One region of the Paenibacillus sp. PAMC21692 genome, then DNA from elsewhere that is predicted to be linked to it. Evidence: riboswitches for the same ligand, from Rfam matches in the RefSeq annotation. Region 1 holds a riboswitch; the other holds the start of a gene.
What was found. A riboswitch is a leader RNA that binds a small molecule or an ion and turns the genes downstream of it on or off. The one in region 1 is predicted to bind thiamine pyrophosphate.
Positions count from the first base shown of each region.

Region 2: another riboswitch for thiamine pyrophosphate. It lies ahead of H7F31_RS18600 (ABC transporter substrate-binding protein); the one in region 1 lies ahead of thiC (phosphomethylpyrimidine synthase ThiC).

Region 1 is NZ_CP060293.1:6,437,365-6,442,023, forward strand. Features, by position in the region: gene H7F31_RS26190 (ThiF family adenylyltransferase) at 1-394, opposite strand, end outside; gene thiC (phosphomethylpyrimidine synthase ThiC) at 387-2,150, opposite strand; TPP riboswitch at 2,310-2,412, opposite strand; gene ytvI (sporulation integral membrane protein YtvI) at 2,470-3,501, opposite strand; gene yfkAB (radical SAM/CxCxxxxC motif protein YfkAB) at 3,528-4,659, opposite strand, start outside.
Region 2 is NZ_CP060293.1:4,683,706-4,688,364, reverse strand. Features, by position in the region: gene H7F31_RS18615 (ABC transporter ATP-binding protein) at 1-363, opposite strand, end outside; gene H7F31_RS18610 (ABC transporter permease) at 353-1,156, opposite strand; gene H7F31_RS18605 (thiamine-binding protein) at 1,146-1,448, opposite strand; gene H7F31_RS18600 (ABC transporter substrate-binding protein) at 1,546-2,571, opposite strand; TPP riboswitch at 2,742-2,850, opposite strand; gene H7F31_RS18595 (GerAB/ArcD/ProY family transporter) at 2,926-4,020, opposite strand; gene H7F31_RS18590 (Ger(x)C family spore germination protein) at 4,056-4,659, opposite strand, start outside.

The DNA.
Region 1 (4,659 bases):
CGTTTATCCGCCGAAGCTTTGTCTCCGCAGCCTTCGCTTTGGGCAAAACCTTGCGGGCATCCTCCTCGTCGAACAGCGATTGACGATGCAGATTGCTAGGCTCCACGTAGTCCCTGTCTACAATCACGAGTCGTCCAACGCCGGCTCTTGCCATATGCTGGGCGAGCGAAGCGCCGAGCGCTCCGCAGCCTGCAATCAACACGCTGGCTTCGCGGAGGCGAAGCTGCCCGGCCTCGCCGATCGGCGCGAAACGGATTTGGCGGGAATAACGTTCCCTCCAGCCCGCGCGAAGACCGTCCTTCGACGTCGCGCTCGCGTCGGCCGGTTGCCCCCCCGCGCCGGCAATGGCAGCGGGAGCTCCGCCTCCTCCTCCGCCGGCCATCCCGTCACGCATAGATTTCGTTGCCTCCGGCCTTAAATGCGGCCGACTTCTCCTTGAGCCCCGCTTCGATCGCTTCCTCCGTATCGAGACCGTTCTGCGCCGCATATTCCCGGATGTCCTGCGTGATGCGCATGCTGCAAAATTTGGGACCGCACATGGAGCAGAAATGCGCCGACTTGGCCGCTTCGGCCGGCAGCGTCTCGTCGTGGTACGACATCGCCCGCTCGGGATCAAGCGATAGATGGAACTGATCGCGCCAGCGGAACTCAAAGCGCGCTTTGGAGAGTGCATCGTCCCGCAGCTTCGCGCGAGGATGGCCTTTGGCCAAATCCGCCGCGTGGGCAGCGATTTTGTAAGTGATAACGCCTTCCTTGACATCTTCCTTGTTCGGCAGCCCCAGATGCTCTTTCGGCGTTACGTAGCAGAGCATCGCCGTGCCGAACCAGCCGATCATCGCCGCTCCGATCGCGGACGTAATATGGTCGTAGCCCGGCGCGATGTCGGTCGTCAGCGGACCCAGCGTGTAGAACGGCGCTTCGTCGCATACTTCCAGTTGGCGGTCCATGTTTTCTTTGATCAAATGCATCGGTACATGCCCGGGACCTTCAATCATCACTTGCACGTCATGTTTCCAGGCAATCTTCGTCAGCTCTCCCAGCGTATCGAGCTCCGCGAATTGCGCATCGTCGTTGGCATCCGCGATGGAGCCTGGCCGCAAGCCGTCGCCAAGCGAAAACGACACGTCGTAACGCTTCATGATGAGGCAGATTTCTTCGAAGTGCGTATACAGGAAGTTCTCCTTGTGATGAGCCAGACACCAGGCTGCCATAATAGAGCCGCCGCGAGATACGATCCCCGTTACGCGCTTGGCCGTCAGCGGGATGTACCGAAGCAATACGCCCGCATGGATCGTGAAGTAGTCGACGCCTTGCTCCGCCTGCTCGATCAAGGTATCTCTAAATACCTCCCAGCTGAGATCCTCCGCTTTGCCGTTCACCTTCTCTAGCGCCTGATAGATCGGCACGGTCCCTACCGGAACCGGCGAATTGCGCACGATCCATTCCCGGGTCGTATGGATGTTCTTGCCTGTCGACAGATCCATGATCGTATCGGCTCCCCATCTGGTCGCCCACGTCATCTTCTCTACCTCTTCCTCGATGGAGGAGGCAACGGCGGAGTTGCCGATGTTGGCATTGATCTTTACATGGAACCCTCGTCCGATAATCATCGGCTCGCATTCGGGATGATTGATGTTCGCGGGAATAATTGCCCGCCCCCTTGCCACTTCGTCCCTTACGAATTCCGGCTCCATCCCTTCGCGTATCGCGATGTACTCCATCTCCGGCGTAACAATGCCTTGTCTGGCGTAATGAAGCTGCGTCACATTGCGTCCTTCCTTCGCCCGAAGCGGCTTGCGATCCAGGTTCGGAAATATCTCGGCGCCTCTCGTCCTGGCTCTCTCCTCGGATACGAAGCCGTTGTCCTCGGGCTTCACCTCGCGTCCTTCATATCGCTCGACATCCTCGCGATCCACGATCCATGTTTCACGAAGCGGCGGCAGCCCCTTTCTGACGTCGGCCAGGTAGCCCGTATCCGTATATGGCCCGCTCGCATCGTAGACGAGCACCGGCTCGTTCGGCGTCTCCTCTCCGCTTCTCGACTGGCTGGGAGTCAGCGCTATTTCGCGCATCGGGACGCGAATGGAAGAATGACTCCCTTCTACATAGACCTTGCGGCTTCCCGGCAATGGCGTTGTCATAATCGGCATAACAAAAAACCTCCTCATGGAATTTGTGGAATTCCACCTGGAGGCATACTCAACATATAAGAAAGTTAATGGTCGACGCCACTCACGCAGACGCGCAATGACGTTGATACTTAGGCTTGCACAAAGCCGGCGAAGTTGCCTTCGGCGACCGGCAAGCCGGTATCCTATGTCCCACTTTCCTACGCTGGCATGACCCAGATCAGGTTCAAAGGGACCAAAGCAATCGCTTTATCTCAGCCTTTCGGCGCCCCTAGTGGATTTCCTTGTTTGACTATACTTCGTGCTCGCTGCTGCTGTCAACCCTAACTTCCCCGAACACTTACAGCTTGATCTTCTGCTGGAACAGTCCCGCTTGCCTTGCCGCCATATAAATAATGACGACGAGCGGACCGATAAATACGCCGATAACGCCGACTAGCTTAAAGCCTACATAGAGGCTGATCAGTGCCGGAAGCGCGCCGATACCGACGGAATCTCCCAAAATCTTCGGCTCCACGATGCGGCGGAATACCGTAATGACGAGGAACAACACAATCAGCCCGATACCGGTATAGATATCGCCAGTCAGCAGCAGATAAGATGCCCATGGGACAAGCACGGAGCCTGTGCCCAAAATAGGCAAAATATCCACGATAATGATGAGCAGCGCGATAGCCATAGGATATTTGATGCCAAGTATGAGCAAACCGATCAGCGAGAGTATGTAGGTCATGCCGCTAAGAATAATCTGGGAGCGCAGGAAGCCGAAGATCGACTTGCGCAGATTGTTCAGCACCTGGTCCACTTGGGAACGCGACGATTCGTCGAAGAAGGACAAGACGGATGCCTTCATCGTATTAAGGCTAAAGCTGAACATGTAGACGGCAACCAGGAAGACGATAAAGAAGATAAACATGCCCGGGAGCGTCGAAGCAAAACCCAAGACCGTCGATGACAGCTTGCCTACCATCGAAGTAATCGTGTTCGTTAGGCTCATCAGATATTCTTCCAGCGTCGCGATGGCGTCCGGAGGAAGATTCTGGTACAGCCCTCTGGCGTCAACGAGCAGGTTGTCGACAAAAGTGCTTGCATTTTCGAAGTAATTCGGCACCTTCTCCAGAAATGCAATCAGCTCCGCGATAATCTTCATTCCCAGCAACACGATGAGACCGACGAGAATGACCGTGAACAATGTACTGGATATGACGGCGGACACCAGCCGGTTGAGCCGGAATCGCTTCATCAGGAATACGGTCAGCGGCTCCAGAAAGATCGCTACGATCAATGCAAGCAAGAACGGCGCGCCTACGGTGAACATCAAATAAATAAGCAGCAAACCTACCGCGATAAGCACGATTGTCCTTATAGACATGCGGGTTATCCCTCCTTCCTCTATTTCTATTCAAGCTTGGCTTCGCGCATGTGAAAATCGACGTCGCCGTAATACATATCCTTTACAAGCAGGTTGGGACCGCAGCAAGCGGCTGCGGGACAATAACAATTTACGCTTCGGGCGAGCTTGTGGTCCAGCCACTTGCCGAATACGTCGTCGAGGCGGGACGTCGAGATATTGCCGAACGCCGGCACGTCGGAGAAGTCGGTGACGAACACGTCGCCCGTGAACAAGTTGACGTTGAGACGGTTCCGTCCGTCGGGATCGTTCCTGACCGTCACGTTAGGCTCGCCCGCCAATCTTCTGAGCAGTCTACGATCCTCTGCATCGTCGCTGCATTGGTAGAAAGGCAACGTGCCGAACAGCATCCAGACCGACGGATCGCGGCGATCCAGCAGCAGCTCTACCGCTTTGCGCATCTGCTCCTTCGTAATGACGGGCAGATCGCGGGCGAATGAGCTTGGATACATGGGATGAACCTCATGACGCTGACAGCCCATCTCGAGAATCAGCTCATGAATTTGATCGATCTTTTCATGCGTCCGATAATTGATCATGGATTCGGCGGACACGAGCACGCCTGCATCGCTGAGCCGCTTGGCGTTGTCGATCATTCGTCCGTACAGCTTGGCTGCCGCTTCCTTGGAGACGGCATGGCCCGCTTTGGCGAAGCCGATCTCATGGAAGTCCTGCGCCGACGTGTAGTTAAACGAGATATGCATAACGTCGAGGTAAGGAGCCAAAAGCTCGTACCTGTTATAAGGCAAAGTTACATTGGAGTTAATCTGTGAGCGAACGCCCCGGCTTCTCGCGTATTGCAGAAGCGGCAGCATATATTCCTTGACGGTACGTTCCGAGAAGGTGGGCTCGCCGCCCGTAATGCTGATCGTCTGCAGATGCTCGACCTCGTCCAGACGGCGCAGCATGTTGTCCAGCGGAATTTTGGCTGGCTCCATCATGACCAGCGTATCGCCTACGGCACAGTGCTCGCAGCGCATATTGCATAAATTCGTAACCGTCATCTCGACGCTTGTCAGTACATGGCGACCGAATTGCTTAAGCGAGTTAAGCGGATCCCAAGGGTCATTGGAGGGAGTCAAAGGAGGCAGTATGTCGCGGGATGTTATGCCCAAATGC
Region 2 (4,659 bases), 1.8 Mb from region 1:
CTCCGCCAGTCCCACGCGTGAGAGCCATTCCAACGTCATGGCCTTCGCCGTCCCCTTGTCGATGCCGGCGATCTTAAGCGCCATCTCGATATTGCCGGAGACGGATCGCCAAGGAAGCAGGGCGGCTTGCTGCGGCATATAAGCAACATGGCCGCGCTCGCCGGTCGTGATGCGGCCCTCGATGCGGATCTCTCCCGCATCCGGCTGCCGAAGCCCGCCAATAACGCCGAACAGCGTTGTTTTGCCGCTGCCTGATGGTCCGATCAGCGAGACGAACTCTCCGTCCTCCACTCGCAAGGTCAGGTCGCGCAGCACTTCCTTTGTTCCGAAGCTTATGCCAACGCCATTTACTTCAAGCTTCATGCCGCTCTCCCCCTTCCTTGACCGGCGGACGCCAGCGAATGACGATTCGTTCCGCCCACGTTACGAGTCCGAACATGACCATGCTTACGATAATGATCAGAATAACGGCGGCGAACGCCCGCTCCGGCATGAATCCGCGCGAGGACAGAACCATAAAACCTCCGAGGCCAAGCTTCGGGGCCAGCATGTCGGCGATGACCGCCCCTAACATGCTGTACGTCGCGGCAATCTTGAGGCCGGAGAACAGATGAACGGCGGCGCTGGGAAGCTCCAGCTTCCAGAACAGCTCCGCCTTGCCCGCTCCGATCATGCGCATATAATGACGCAGTCCGGCATCCGCGCTGGCAAGACCCGACAGCATGGCGACCGATACGGGAAAGAAACAGACGAGCATGACGAGCAGCGTCTTGGGCAGCGTGCCATAGCCGAACAACATCGTCAGGATGGGTCCCAAAATGACGACGGGCACGTTCTGAGACAGGATGAGCAGCGGGTAGACGCCTCTGCGCACTCCCGGCAGCAGATGCAGCAAAGCGGCGAGCGCAAAGCCCGCCGCCGAACCGCCCGTAAAGCCCAGCATCATTAGCTTCAGCGTCGCCCACGTATGCGCCATGAGGCGCGGCCAGATCTCGATCGCCTCCAGTACAACCGCCGACGGAGCCGGGATGCGCCAGGCATCCACGATTCCCAGCGAGGCGGATGCCTGCCAAAGCGCGATCAGAGCGCCCAGCGTAAGCACGGGCGGCCATAGCTTGGCCCACGCTCCCGTTCCGGACTTTTTCCTACTGGCCATCCGGGTATTTCTCCAGCAGTCGGCCCATGGAGGCGCCATTTTCCGGATTGTAATATATTTTAATCTGGGAAATGACCGAAGCGCAGCCCATCTCCGTCATCGCTTCGTTCATTCGCTGTACGATGTTCAGCAGCTCGGACAGCTCCCCCTCCATCGTCGTCTCCAGCGGAGCCACCCGATAAGTTACGCCCGACTCTTTAATGATATCGATAGCGCGATCCACGAAAGGAAGGACGCTTGCCCCTCCCGGCGTGCTCGGCAATATTTGAATGCTTACCAGCGCGTTTGCCATCTGTTTGTTCCCCTCTCCGAAGTTATCTTCAAATCCGACCGGAGCATCCGCTTCATTGGTCGATCCGTCCTTATATGCCTGACTCCCGTTACTCCCGTTATTCCGGCAGGAACTCGTTCGTGAACGCCTTCTCTGCTTCCAGCTTGCCCTCGAGCAGTCCATGATCGAACATCCAGTTTGCGTAATTCTCCCATATGCTCAGCTTCTGCTCGCCCCAGCGCGGCGCGTCGTCCTGATACTTCGGACTGAGCCACTTCTGGCTGGCACGCACAAGATCCGCGTTCAGATCCGGCTCCGCCTTGATCAGCACTTCAGCCGCATCCTCCGGATTGGCGATCGTGAATTGATAACCTTCGGCCGCTCCCGCCGCGAACGCCTTCACCGTCTCGGGATCCGACTGGATCTGCTCCTCGTTCGTCACCAAGACCGGCGTATAATAATCCAGCTTGTCGCTGTAGTCCGTCAGATAAACCATGTTCAGCTCTTCGCCGCGCAGCTCTGCCTCGACGCCAGTCCAGGCATAGTAGATCCAAGCGAAATCGATATCCCGCTCCACGGCCGCAAAGAAGTCGCTGTCGCCGATGCTCATAATGTCGACCTTGCTGACATCGCCTCCGTCCGCCTGCATAAGGGCGTCGATGACGGATTCTTCTACCGGAGCTCCCCAGCCGCCATAACGCTGTCCTTCAAATTTTTTGGGCGAATCGATGCCTTTCGCCTTCGGCGAGGCGAAACCCGAGGTGTTATGCTGAATGACCGCGGCGATGGAGACGATCGGCACGCCAGCGATGCGGGCCATCGTGACCGACTCCTGGTAGCTGACGCCGAACGCGGCATCGCCGGAAGCGACCATCGCATCGGCGCCGTCTTGTCCCGGCTGAATAATCTCGACGTCCAGGCCGTGCTTCTCAAAGAAACCGTTGTCCCGAGCGACATATAATCCCGTATGATTCGTGTTCGGCGTCCAATCGAGAACGACCTTCACCTTCTTAAGCTCCTTCTCGCCACCAGCGCCGCCATCGCCTTCCGGCTCGTTGCCGCCGCAACCGGCGATCGTCAACGTCAAGGCCAGCACCGTCGCCGTGAGCCCTCTTCCCCATAATCCCTTCTTCTTGTGCAGCATGCGTACTTCCCCTCTCCGCCTTCTATGTCTTCTGGATTGACGTTCCTGCTCTTCCCCTTATTCCAAAAAAACTCGCCCTCCTGATTCAGGAGGGCGAGTTGCAATCGGCTTGGTACGCGCTTGGCATCAAGATTCGCGCGCAGTCCCAACGACTGTACGCCAAATCACGAAGAAGCGCTCGCTTCACGTTCCTACGCCGGCATTATCCGGATCAGGTATACGGGTCGGAATGTTGTCATTCCCTCTCAGCCGGCCTAACCAGCTCCCCGGAGCATATTCGGTTTCGTCAATTACGTAACCAATTATAGCAGACTCCGCGGGTAATGCCAGCATTATTTTCCCATGTTTATCGTTCTATTCGCTCGCCGGCAACTTTTTATACCGCTTCCGCACTCCGATCACAACCATGATCAGCGGAATGGCGACCTGGAAGATGGGCATCATCTTCAACGTCACGTCGAGTCCCAGCCAAATATGAAACGTATTAATGGGCTCCATAAACGACATCGCATAGACGACGACTCCGATGGGGAGCAGCAGATTACGGGTCTCGATGCCTGTCGAGCTGTGAAAGACGAATACGGAAGCAAGGTACAGAGCCGTTATCTTCACGTACAGTCCGATAAACAGAAGCAAGGTCACGATGACGTCGAGGCGTTCCAAGAAATTGGCCAACCGGATCAGTTGCACAGCTTGCAGCAGCGGCAATGAGGTAGCGCCGGCAAGCGCCGGACCCAGCACGCATAGAATCAGCATATTCATGAAGATAAGGAACAGGGATACGCCGCCTTGCGACCATATCGTAATTTTGGTTATCGATTTTTTTTCATTGACCAGACTCCAGAAAACGAACATGACGAAGAGCTGCCCGAACGGAAAGGAAATAAGATCAGGAAAAGCCGCTTGGAGTACGGGCAAAGGTCCATTTTCCATGATGGGAAGGATCTGGTCCAGTTTCACGACGCCGCTAAAGAACAGCAGGAATACAATGATGAGGTAGCTACCGGCTGCAATCGGGAACAACATCTGCACGACCCGAACAAATACTTCCACGCCTTTGCTAGCCGTATATGCCGCAACAAGCAGGATGCACAACATAATCGCCCATTGCGGCGTAAATTGCAGCAGAGCTACGGACGTCAGCTCGCCGACATCCCGTACGTTCCTCATGCATTCGTATGCGAACCACAACGCAAAAACGCAGCCCAGCGCGGCGCCGATCGGTTTGCCGAAATGGATTTTCAACAGTTCCCCAAGGCCAGCATCCGGCGCTCTTCGCTGAATAAACAGATAAATGGTCGTCAATAGAAGTCCCGTCGCCGCGGCAATTGCCATGGCGATCCATGAGTCTTGTTTCGCTTTGATGCCAAGCTCGAACAGCGGCGTGCTGCCGATCAGGAACAATATAATCAGCAGCGCAAGCTGACTCTTGCCGATTTGCTGTCGCAAAGCCATCCCTCCCTTCATTCGATTCCGGCGCCTCGCTACTTGCCCGTATCCTCCTGTATTTGCTTAAAGTTGTTGCCGCTTGATCCGGTTGTGGACAGTTTGAAAGACACATTAACCGATACTGTCGTCGCCGGGAAAGTCTCTCTCCAGTTCGAGACTTCCTGCTTCCATAACTTCGGATATTTTTTGTGGATGAGATTGCCGAAGCCGGCGACATCCGCTTTGTTCGCGCTGATCGCTCTCCAGCCGCTCAAGGCGGTGGAACGGATTTCCTCCTCGATTTTCCGCTCGATTGCTTCGATCTTATCCGGCTTGCTAATATCGCCCTTGCAATTGTACTCCAGCAGCGAGCCCTCGGCCTTGATGTCCACGTCGATTCGCCATTTTCCGTCCTTGAAGCTCGGGATCCGTTTCGACTCCGCCTGTACGACGCGGATGGAGGAATCCTTTTTGGCGGACTTTCGATCCGAGCACGCGAAGCCGACCGTCGTCCTGCCGACTGTATTGTTTAGCCAATTAATGCCGCTGCTTTCCCGATGATCCGCCCATCCTACCAGCTTATCTCCCACGATGAGCCCCAGCTCGTTCAGCCGGATCTTCGATGGCGAAGACGACTGTCCCAGCTGCTGACCGCGTTCC